2 regions of the Arthrobacter sp. 210 2 genome follow, and region 1 is predicted to be linked to the other one. Evidence: riboswitches for the same ligand, from Rfam matches in the RefSeq annotation. Region 1 holds a riboswitch; the other holds the start of a gene.
The links. A riboswitch is a leader RNA that binds a small molecule or an ion and turns the genes downstream of it on or off. The one in region 1 is predicted to bind cyclic di-AMP.

Region 1 (5,217 bases):
GCGTAGAACTCCTGTGCGGCCGGCTCCGCAGCCATCGCTGCCGCAAGGTCCCCGGGAACCTCCACGATCCGCGGCTGGGTGTCCAGTTCCAGCTCCACGTCCACGGTTTCTCCAGCGGAGACCCCCGTGAACTCCCGGTTATGGGCGCTGAGGGAGATCATGTTCCGCCCGCCCATCGCCGCAATGCTGCTGCGGTAGCTCTTGCCGTTGATGGTCACCACCACCGGAGGCCGCCTGCCGGCCCCCAGCCCCTCCACAACATGCTCGGGAACCTCAATGCCGGTCTTATTGCCGCTGCCCTGGATGGTGGTAGTGAACTTCATGGTTCAAAATAAACCAGGCCCCGGGCCGGCTTCAACACAAGGGCTTCAACAGAAGTGGCCCCCTACAACAGAAGCGGCCCCCTTCAACGGAAGAGGGCCGCTTCAACAGACTGGTGCCGCTTCAACGGCGGCAGCGCAGGCTTAGTACCAGTTGTTGGCGTAGTGGAAGTTCAGGGCGCCGCACGGGGACTGGTAGCGCTCCTGGATGTAGTTCAGGCCCCAGTTGATCTGGGTGCGGTAGTTGGTGAGGTAGTCGGCCCCGGCGCTCGCCATCTTCTCGGCGGGCAGGGACTGCACGATGCCGTAGGCGCCGCTGCTGGGGTTGGTGGCCGTAGTGGTCCAGTCCGATTCCTTGTCCCACAGCGTCACCAGGCACTGCATCTGGTCCGCGGCCCAGCCGTAGGATGCCAGCTGGCCGGCTGCATAAGCCTGGGCACCTGCGGGGTCATTAACCGCGACGACGGGAGCCGGCTCGGGTGCCGGTGCCGGTGCGGGCGCGGGTTCAGGGGCGGGTGCCGGAGCAGGTTCTGCCGGAGCAGGCTCGGGTGCGGGGGCCGGTGCCGGCTCCGCGGCCTGGGGCACAACGTTGATCGCAGGGGGCGCGGGTGACTCGGCCGGGTTGGACCGGATCTCGCTCTTCTCGATGCTCATCTGCGCGTCCGAATCCGCTGTGGACTGGGCGCTTGATGAGGCCGTGGTCATGGCATTGGTGGCCTGGCCTGCGGCGCCTACTCCGACCAGCAGTGCACAGGACGCTGCCAGGACTGCGGCACGCTGGCCAAAGGTGAAGTTCTTGCCTTCAGGGCGCTCCGCATTGCTGTCAGAGCCGTTTTTCGGGCGCGGTTTTACCGGGAATTTGAACATGATTGATCGCCTCTCACACCTGCGGAGTTAGCTGTCGGGTTCGGATGAGGGCATCCGGCCACACGGAAAGATCACGTGCTGGCTTAACCCCAAGGGCGGTACATGCCCGGGACGGTGGGTCCCCCGCCTCTGCCTTGGTCAATCGGGGAGATCCGGGAAGTGGCAGAGCTTGGCGTCATCCGGATATGCGGTCCGAACGGGAACCGCACCCAATCGACGGTACAGGAGTGGAACGCTTAAGTCACATTTAGGTAACGGAGATCACGACGACGGCGCGTCGTCTTGCCCCTGTTGCTGCAGGAGTGGCAGTTGCAGGGCGAACTCCGTATGGCCTGGCCGTGACGTCACCGTTACCCGGCCGCCGTGGGCTTCCACGATTGACTGCACGATGGACAGGCCCAGGCCGCTGGTGCCTTCGGCCGCGGAGGCTCCCGCCTGGTCTCCCGAGCCTTTCCGGGCCGCGTCTGCGCGGGCAAAGCGTGAAAAGACATGGTCCACGAATGCGGCAGGGATGCCCCCGCCGTCGTCCGTTACCGTTACGATCGCCGCACCCTCGGGCGAGGTGCCGACGCCGGTCACCACTGTGGTGCCGGACGGTGTGTGCTTGCGGGCGTTGGAGAGCAGGTTCACCAGCACCTGGTGCAGCTGGGAGGCATCGCCGTTGACCACCACCGGCTCATCGGGCAGCTCAAGGCGCCAGGTGTGTCCGGGGGCCATCACCTTCTCGTCACTGACGCTCTCCACCACGAGCTGCGTGAGGTCCACTTCGCTGAGTTTCAGGGGCTGCCCCTCGTCCAGGCGGGCGAGCAGCAGCAGGTCCTCCACCAGCGCCGTCATCCGTTCGGACTGGCTCTGCACCCTGGCCAGCGACTTCTGGCCGTCCGGAGTTAAGTCCTCCGTCATCCGCATCAGCTCGGTGTAGCCGCGGATGGCGGTCAGCGGGGTCCGCAGCTCGTGCGATGCGTCCGCCACGAACTGCCGCACCTTGGTCTCGCTCTTCTGCCGTGCCTGCAGCGCACTGGCCACGTTGTCCAGCATGAGGTTCAGTGCATGGCCAACGCTGCCCACTTCCGTTCCAGGGTTGGAGTTCGACGGCGGCACGCGCACCGCCAGCGCCACCTCACCCGCGTCGAGCGGCAGCTGTGACACCCGGGTGGCCACCTCGGAGAGCTGTTCCAGCGGCTTCATGGTGCGCCGGATCAGGATGGTTCCGGCCAGCCCCGCCAGCAGCAGGCCCCCCAGCGAGACGAAGACGAAGGTCCACACCAGCGACGTGAGGGTGCTTTCTTTGCCGGTGAGGGGGAGCCCGGTCACCAGGACATCGCCAAAATTTGTTCTCACCGCAACGAGCCGGTAGCTGCCGTTGGAGAGGGCGCGGTCCACCGGTTGTGCGTTGGCGGCCAGCGCCAGCAGGGTTTCCTTGTCCTCGGTGGACAGCGCGGAACGGGTGGTGTCTGACGCCAGGAAGCCGCCGCTGTTGACCTGGCCGTTGAGGATCCTGGCGTTGACCGTGCCGACGCTCTGCCCGCGCGCGTCCAGCGGGTCGCGTCCGTTGAAGCCGCCCATCGGCGGACGGCCGGGATCATTGGCCCTTTCTGCAGCCTGGCTCAGCTGCTCATCAAGCTGCCGTGTCAGGAAGGCATCCATGGACGCGTAGCTGACCACTCCCACAGCGCCGCAGATCGCGATCAGCAAGGCCATGGCCAGGAGGATCAGCCGGGTGCGGAGGTGCCAGGTGGCGGGTTTGAGCCAGCTCCGCCGATGGGACTGCGGAGCTTCGGGGGAGACCATGGCGCCTACTCCGCCGGCTTGATGACGTAGCCGGCCCCGCGCACGGTGTGGATCATGGGCGGGTGCACGGCATCGATCTTCTTGCGCAGGTAGGAGATGTAGAGCTCCACGATGTTGGCCTGGCCGCCGAAATCGTAGTCCCACACCCTGTCCAGAATTTGCGCCTTGCTGATCACCCTCTTGGGGTTCTCCATCAGGTAGCGGAGGAGCTCGAACTGGGTGGCCGTGAGCTGGACATCGTCACCCGCCCTGGTGACCTCCCGGGTATCGACGTTGAGGACAAGGTCGCCCACCACCAGCTCGGCGGTGTCCATGGCAGCAACCCCCGAACGCTGCACCAGGCGGTAGAGCCTGAGCAGGACTTCCTCCATGCTGAACGGCTTGGTGACGTAGTCGTCGCCGCCCGCGGCCAGGCCCACGATCCGGTCCTGGATAGCGTCCTTGGCGGTGAGGAAGAGCGCTGGCACCTCCGGCGCAAAGGCGCGGATCCTGGCCAGCAGCTCGACGCCGTCGAACCCGGGAAGCATCACGTCCAGCACCAGCACGTCGGGGCGAAAGTCCTTGGCGAGTTTCACCGCCTCCGGGCCGTCGGCGGCCACGGCGACGGACCAGCCGGCCATCCGCAGGCCCATGCTCATCAGTTCGGAGAGGCTGGGCTCATCGTCCACCACCAGGGCACGGATGGGGGAGCCGTCCGGGTGCGAGAGCGTGGGGAGGTTGTTGGTCATGGAGTGCGAAGTGGCCATGGGACAACTCTCCGATCATTCGTTTAAGCCGGGCTATGCGCTTCCTGTGCCCAAGCTGTGAATCCCAGCCTAGCCAGCTGAATACTGCCCCCCTTCTGCTGCAGGACTTTCACCAGCTCGTGCGGAACTCCTTACGGTCCTGCTGCTGGAGCCATAACGCGCTTTCGGTGCCCCACACCTGAAAATTTTTCTTGCCCCGTCCGCGCGCCGCTGGACACGTCCGGAAAGTAAGGAGGCTGATTTTGGGATTCGTCCCTCAGTTGAATAAAAAAGTAGGAAAGCAGTGTTTGGGCGAAGAATGTTCCGATTTCGCGCCTTTTATGGCCTTTTGTCGGATAACGAACGTTATTCTTTGGCCACTTCTAGAATCGTGATCTGCGCCACAATGGAGCATTTTGTCTCACCATGCGGACGATCGCGTCCATTGTTACTTGCAAGTTGCCATTGTTACGCTGCACACTTCCAATGTGAACAAGAACTCAACAGCACCTGCAGCCGCAGAATATTGGCCCAGCACATCAGCTGCTGCCGACATGCGCTGTTGTCGAATGCACGCCTGACCTTCCCACCCGCCGAAGTTCCTAGGCATTCGCCCCCCAGCCCAGCGTCGGGCGCCCCTCTCCAATTCGCATTGCGGGGAAACCCAGCATTCGAGCCGCTACTGCGGCCATTCACATTGAGGTAAGCATTCCATGTCAGTTGCATCCGGATACGTCCACATTTCCGTCCGTAACGCCGCCAAGGCCGGCCAGCCCTCCGGTCTGCGCCCCGGCTTCGGGCCCCGCCCGTCGCTCTCGCCGTCATCCGGAAGCAGCTTCCCGGCCCAGGGCTACGCCCCGCAGGGATACAACCCCAACTCCTACGGACAGCTGCGCGCTGTTCCGCCGGCCGAGTCTGCGCCCGTGACCGCACCCACCCCTGTAGTAGCAGGACCCAACGCCGTACGTCCCGTCGCAAACGACACCGTGGCCCGCGGGTTCGTCCTCTACATGGGCATCGACGAGGAAACCGCGGCCGCTGCAGGCACCTCCATTGCCAAGCTCGCCCAGGAAATCCGCGCCTACGCCCAGTCCCTGGTGACCGGGGCCGAGAGCTACGCGGCCGTGGCCGTTGCCCCCGCCGGCACCCCCGGTTCCGCGCTCGACGTCGTCCGTTCCACCTTCGGCGACCCCACCGTCAACTCCCGCCAGCGCACCGAGGCGCCCCGTCCGCAGCAGCCGCAGGAGCCGCGCCCGTCCGGTGTCCTCATCGACCTCGCCCGCCGCGAAGTGCACCTCGACGGCGAGTCACTCAACCTCACGTTCAAGGAGTTCGAGCTCCTGAACTACCTCGTGGAGAACGGTACCCGCACCGTGGGCCGCGACGAACTCCTCGAAGGCCTGTGGCGCAACGCCGAAGAAGTGCCCAACGAGCGCACCATCGACGTCCACATCCGCCGGCTCCGCTCCAAGCTGGGCCGCCTCGCCAACACCGTCCGCACCGTCCGCGGCCAG
Region 2 (5,217 bases), on a different contig from region 1:
CGTGTCGCTCGAACGGGTGGGGGACTACATCTCCGTGCGGGTACCCGGCATCGAAGGTGCGCTGGAGCTTCCTCCGGAAGTGGCCGCCCACGTGTTTGTCGCGGTCCGGTAGACGACCCGCCCGGGCGCGATTACCCTATCGAATGGCATTTAGGCAAAGATAACGGAATTGTTACTTTGGGGTTTAAGCCTCTATAGTTGAACGCGAGCGTTGATACTAAAGCGTTACCTGATCCGGAGCCGAGCTCTGCCAGCGGACCAGGTGCACGAGCAATAACTGGCAGAGGCGGGGGAACCACAAGCGGCAGCGGGGGACTGCCTTGGGGTGAAGTCCGTCAGCAGCAAGCCTCTTCCAGCGAAGGAACCCTTTCCGGGGATATCTCTGTGCCGAAGCTTGCCTACGGCGGACCGGGTCTTTGAACTCTCTGACCCGAATCCGACAGCTAACTTCGCAGGCTTTCAGAGAGGAATCCTTCTTGTCCATGCAGACCTCCAGGGGGCGCCGCCGCGCGGCCAGCCCCGCTTCGACACCGCGTGTCGTCGAAGTCATCCACACGGAGCGCCCCCGCGATCTCCACCGTGATGCGCGCCGCCGTCGGGGTCCCTTCCAGCAGATCACCGAGTTTGCCTCCGCCAGCGGCATCGGCCAAAAAGCCGGTATTGCCCTTGCCGCCACCGGCCTGGTGCTGACCGTGACTGTTCCGGCCACCAGCCCCGTGATGGCCACCGACGCCGGAGGCACACCTGTCGCTGCCTCGGCAGTTACGCCCCAGCCGGCTGTCACAGCCGAGGCGGGAGCCCAGATTGACTTCAGCCGCTCGGCGGTTGTCACGCAGGCTGACCCGGACGGCAAGCTTAAGCAGCTCCTCAGTGCCCAGTCTGCCGGCGCCGTCTCGAGCGCCGCTTCTGCCGGGAGCCTTGGTGCCCCGCTCGCCGCCATGTCCACTGCATCCCCCTTCGGCTACCGTGTCAGCCCCATCACCGGCGGCTCGGGCGACTTCCACCGGGGCCAGGATTATGTGGCACAGTGCGGCACCTCCGTCCTCGCTGCTGCCACCGGCACCGTGACATTTGTTGGCTGGCACCAGTACGGCGGTGGAAACCGCGTTGTGGTGGACCACGGCAACGGCCTGGAGACCACCTACAACCACCTGTCGTCCTTCAATGTGACAGAAGGCCAGACGGTCTCCCGCGGCGACGTTGTCGCGCTGAGCGGGACCACCGGAGCTTCCACCGGCTGCCATCTCCACTTTGAGGTGCAGGTCAACGGCGAAGTTGTCGATCCCACGCGCTGGCTTTAGTCAAATGAGTGCAATGTCTCACTTGGGTGTTACCAGCCGTGACCTGAATGTGACATTGCTGCAAAACTCCTGTACCGTCTAACTCGCGTCAACTTTTCCGAAGTTGACGCTCTTGAGTGGATTGCCTAGCTCTGCCACCGCTCAAGGTCCGTTCGCATTTCATCGTCTGGCAGGGGCGGGGGAACCAATTTTGGCCTTCTTCATGAAGGCCTTGGGGTTAAGTCGCAAAGCTTCCTTGGAAGCCGCGCGGCCGGGTGACTCCCATCCGAATCCGACAGCTCACCTCGCAGGCATTGGGAGAGGCTACCTTCGTGTCTTCACGCCATAATTCTGCGCGCCACCGTGCACAAACGGTTCGTACCAACCCTTTGGACGCCATGTCCAAGGCTGTTAGTGCCAATGCCGGGACAGTAGGTCGCCAGGCAGCAGTTGTCGCAGCTGCTTCCGGTCTTGTTCTTGGTATGGGACTGCCGGCCACTGCAGCGGACACCACCGCTGGTGTCTCCGCTTCCACCGAGTCGGGTTCCGCGCAGACCGCCCTTGCCGTCACCGCCGAGCCCACCGCAACCGTTTCCTTCGAACGCCCCGTGGTGACCACCATCGCTGCGCCGAAGATCGAGCCGGTCCGTGCCCAGTCCACCGACGCCGACGAAGCCGACGATGATTCAGCTGCGGCCACCACTGCATCCACCGCAGAAAAGGCAGTGGCGGCGGTCAGCTCAGCAGCCACCTCCGGCCTCGCGGCTATCGCCTACACCGGCATCGGCAGCCCCTACGTCTGGGGCGGCACCACCCCCAACGGCTGGGACTGCTCAGGCTTCACCCAGTGGGTTTACGCCCAGGCCGGCATCAGCATCCCGCGCGTCAACGCCTGGACGGCCATGACGCCTACCTCCACCCCGCAGCCGGGCGACCTGGTCATGCAGAACGGCGGCGCACACGTGGGCATCTACGTCGGCAACGGCATGATGATCAGCGCCCTCAACCCTTCCCAGGGCACCCTGCTGCACTCCGTGGCCGCCACCGGAACCTCCTCGTTCTACACCCTGGGCAAATAGTTCTTGGGCGCTTCGGCCCCGGGAACTATTTCTTTGCCCCCTGTTTTTCGCTAGATCACACATCCCCGTTCGGGGCGCGCCGACATACCCCCAAGATGCCGGCGCGTCCAAAACTCTCGGGCTGCCCACAGGCCCCGAGGAAATCGAAAGAGAGAACTGATGACTACTCGTGCTACCGCACGGCACCGCGCCGAGGTCACCAAAACCAACTCAATCGCCGTCATTGCCAAGGCTGTCGGCGATAACGCCGGCGGCGTGGGCCGCCAGGCCGCGGTTATTGCCGCCGCTTCCGGCCTGGTCCTGACCAGCGGCATTGCAGCCAACGCTGCTGATGCCAACATCCAGCGGGATTCCGCTTCCGCCTCGACGCTGGAAGTCGAGTCCGCTGTTGAAGCCCCCATCTCCGCGGCTTCCACCATCGCCATCACCTACGAAAAGCCCGCCGTGACCACTACGCCGGCCCCGGTTGTTGTCGAGGAAGAGCCCGAGGTTGAGGTTCAGGAAGCCGCTCCGGCAGCCCAGCCTGTTGCAGCTCCGAAGGTCACCGCCACGGTTACCGCTGCTCCCGCCCCCGCAGCTCCGGCGTCAGCCAGCGGCAAGGGTGCGGCCATCCTGTCCGCCGCTTACGCCCAGCTGGGTGTTATGCAGGACTGCACCATGCTGGTGACCAACTCCCTGGCAGCCGTGGGCATCAACTTCCACGACTGGCCTGCAGGCTACCTGTCCCTCGGCCGCACGGTCAGCGCCGCCGAAGCCCAGCCCGGCGACCTGATCTATTACGCCGACGGCGGTGCCGGCATGGCCCACGTTGCTGTCTACGCCGGCAACGGCCAGGCCGTGCACGGCGGCTACAACGGCAACCAGACGGTTGTCTTCAGCGCCAACGTAGGATCCGGCCCGGTATTCATCCGCGTGAACTGATGTTCCCGACGGGACGCCTGGTTGATCCCCGGCTGACCTGACGGACTGTCCGCTTGAAGGAACATGACCCCTGCCTTTGTGGCAGGGGTCATGTTCGCTTTAACGGACTGGGCGCACCCTGTGGCCCGCCCTGCGCCCCCATGATGCAGGAGGGCGATGCCGGGCAGATTAGCCGATAGTGGACTTCTTTGTTTACTCTTGTGGTGTCGATCCATAGCCCGGACCATGCCGAGGGCAGCCGGCCCTCGTGCCCCTGACGGGTGCGGCCGTGAAGAGGTACGTGCATGCGCACTCTCGTTCTGAATGCTGGATATGAACCGCTGGCGGTTATTTCATTCCGCCGGGCGCTGGTGCTTGTGCTGACCAACAAGGCGAGCGTGGTGGCTGAGGGGGACGATCCCGTGGTGGGTCCCCAGGAGATCCTGGGCCGCCCGTCCGTGATACTCCTGAACCGCTACATCCGTCCCAGATACAACCACGCCACCGCCGTCAGCCGGCGGGGTGTGCTCAGGCGGGACGGGCACAAGTGCGCGTACTGCGGAAAAGCGGCCCACACCATTGACCATGTCCATCCAAAATCCCGCGGTGGTGCCGATTCCTGGGAGAACCTGGTAGCCGCCTGCCTCCGCTGCAATAACGCCAAAGGGGACCATACCCCGGCCGAAATGGGCTGGAAGCTGCGGTTCGTGCCGGAGCCTCCGCACGGCACCATCTGGCAGATTAAGGAACTGGAAAAGCCCACGCCGGCGTGGGATCCGTTCCTGTTGCCCGAACGCGCTGCCTGACCTGCCTTCCGCACCCCGCCACATCCGTGACCGCCGGTAGGCTGGGACCGTGGAATCGAACATGCCGTCCTTTGATGCCCTCATCCTGGCTGGGGGCCGGTCCGCACGGCTTGGCGGAGTGCCGAAGCAGAACCTGCAATTCCAGGGTGCCACCCTGCTGGAGCGCTCCCTTGCTGCCGCTGCAGCGGCCCGGCGCATTGTGGTGGTGGGTCCGCCCGGGCTGATTCCGGAGGGCATCCTGTCCTGCCGTGAACAGCCCGAGTTCGCCGGGCCGGCAGCCGCGATTGCCGCCGGTCTGGACACCCTCGCCGGCGCGGGGGCGGGGTCCGACTACACTCTGGTGCTCGCCTGCGACATGCCGCTGGTGACCGACGCGGTCAGTGTGCTCCAGGCGTCCCTGGCAGCCGGGGAACGAACGGGGGCGGACGCAGTCCTGGCCCGGACTGAAGACGGCACACCGGCAGGCCGGATCCAGCCACTGGCCGGTTTTTACCGCACAGGTGCGCTAAAAAAGGCTGCGCAGGATCTTGCGTCCCGGGGAGCCCTGATTAACGGTTCTGTCCGCTCGCTCCTTGCTAGTCTGGACGTGCAGCTTGTCAGCGTCCCCGCCGCGTCCACAGCAGACGTGGATACGTGGGACGATGCCGCCGCACTAGGGATTGCCGCCGGCAACCAGGACAAGGACCATGGCCGTCCCGGCCGCAGTTAACGTGGGAGGCAGTTCATGAAGAGCCAGGATGAAACGCTGGAGGAATGGTGCAGGTCCCTGCTCCAGGCCTATGAACTCGAGGACGTCCAGGTAGACGTCAACGCCATCCTGTCCCTTGCCGGCGTAGCAGCCCACTCCGTGGTCCGCCCGGCTGCTCCGCTCACCACGTTCATTGCCGGCTTTGCCGCCGGCCTGGCCTCCGGCTCCGGCCGCACAACGGATGCCGCGTCCATGGACTCTGCCCTGGCCGTGGCGCGTTCACTTGCTGCCGACTACGACGCTGAAGCCGCCGGGACCCCCGGCGAATGACCGGGGAACCCCAGGGAGAAGCAGGTAGACCCGAAGGGCAGGACACCCCGCACCACCTTGCCCACACATGGGAGGAAGCACGGCAGGCAGCGTTTGATGCTGCCACGCCGATTCCTGCCGGCCCGGTGGCCCTG

Region 2: another riboswitch for cyclic di-AMP. It lies ahead of AC5RWA_RS18420 (C40 family peptidase); the one in region 1 lies ahead of AC5RWA_RS07065 (aggregation-promoting factor C-terminal-like domain-containing protein).

What each region holds. Positions count from the first base shown of each region.
Region 1 covers NZ_JBNHIE010000002.1:554,427-559,643, forward strand. The annotation lists gene AC5RWA_RS07060 (YdeI/OmpD-associated family protein) at 1-323, opposite strand, end outside; gene AC5RWA_RS07065 (aggregation-promoting factor C-terminal-like domain-containing protein) at 465-1,187, opposite strand; cyclic di-AMP (ydaO/yuaA leader) riboswitch at 1,193-1,345, opposite strand; gene AC5RWA_RS07070 (HAMP domain-containing sensor histidine kinase) at 1,449-2,978, opposite strand; gene AC5RWA_RS07075 (response regulator transcription factor) at 2,984-3,724, opposite strand; gene AC5RWA_RS07080 (winged helix-turn-helix domain-containing protein) at 4,417-5,217, shown strand, end outside.
Region 2 covers NZ_JBNHIE010000011.1:124,803-130,019, reverse strand. The annotation lists gene AC5RWA_RS18430 (iron-dependent transcriptional repressor DtxR) at 1-112, shown strand, start outside; cyclic di-AMP (ydaO/yuaA leader) riboswitch at 260-472, shown strand; gene AC5RWA_RS18425 (M23 family metallopeptidase) at 483-1,301, shown strand; cyclic di-AMP (ydaO/yuaA leader) riboswitch at 1,438-1,608, shown strand; gene AC5RWA_RS18420 (C40 family peptidase) at 1,679-2,359, shown strand; gene AC5RWA_RS18415 (NlpC/P60 family protein) at 2,519-3,280, shown strand; gene AC5RWA_RS18410 (HNH endonuclease) at 3,565-4,065, shown strand; gene mobA (molybdenum cofactor guanylyltransferase) at 4,115-4,774, shown strand; gene AC5RWA_RS18400 (DUF6457 domain-containing protein) at 4,790-5,083, shown strand; gene AC5RWA_RS18395 (molybdopterin molybdotransferase MoeA) at 5,080-5,217, shown strand, end outside.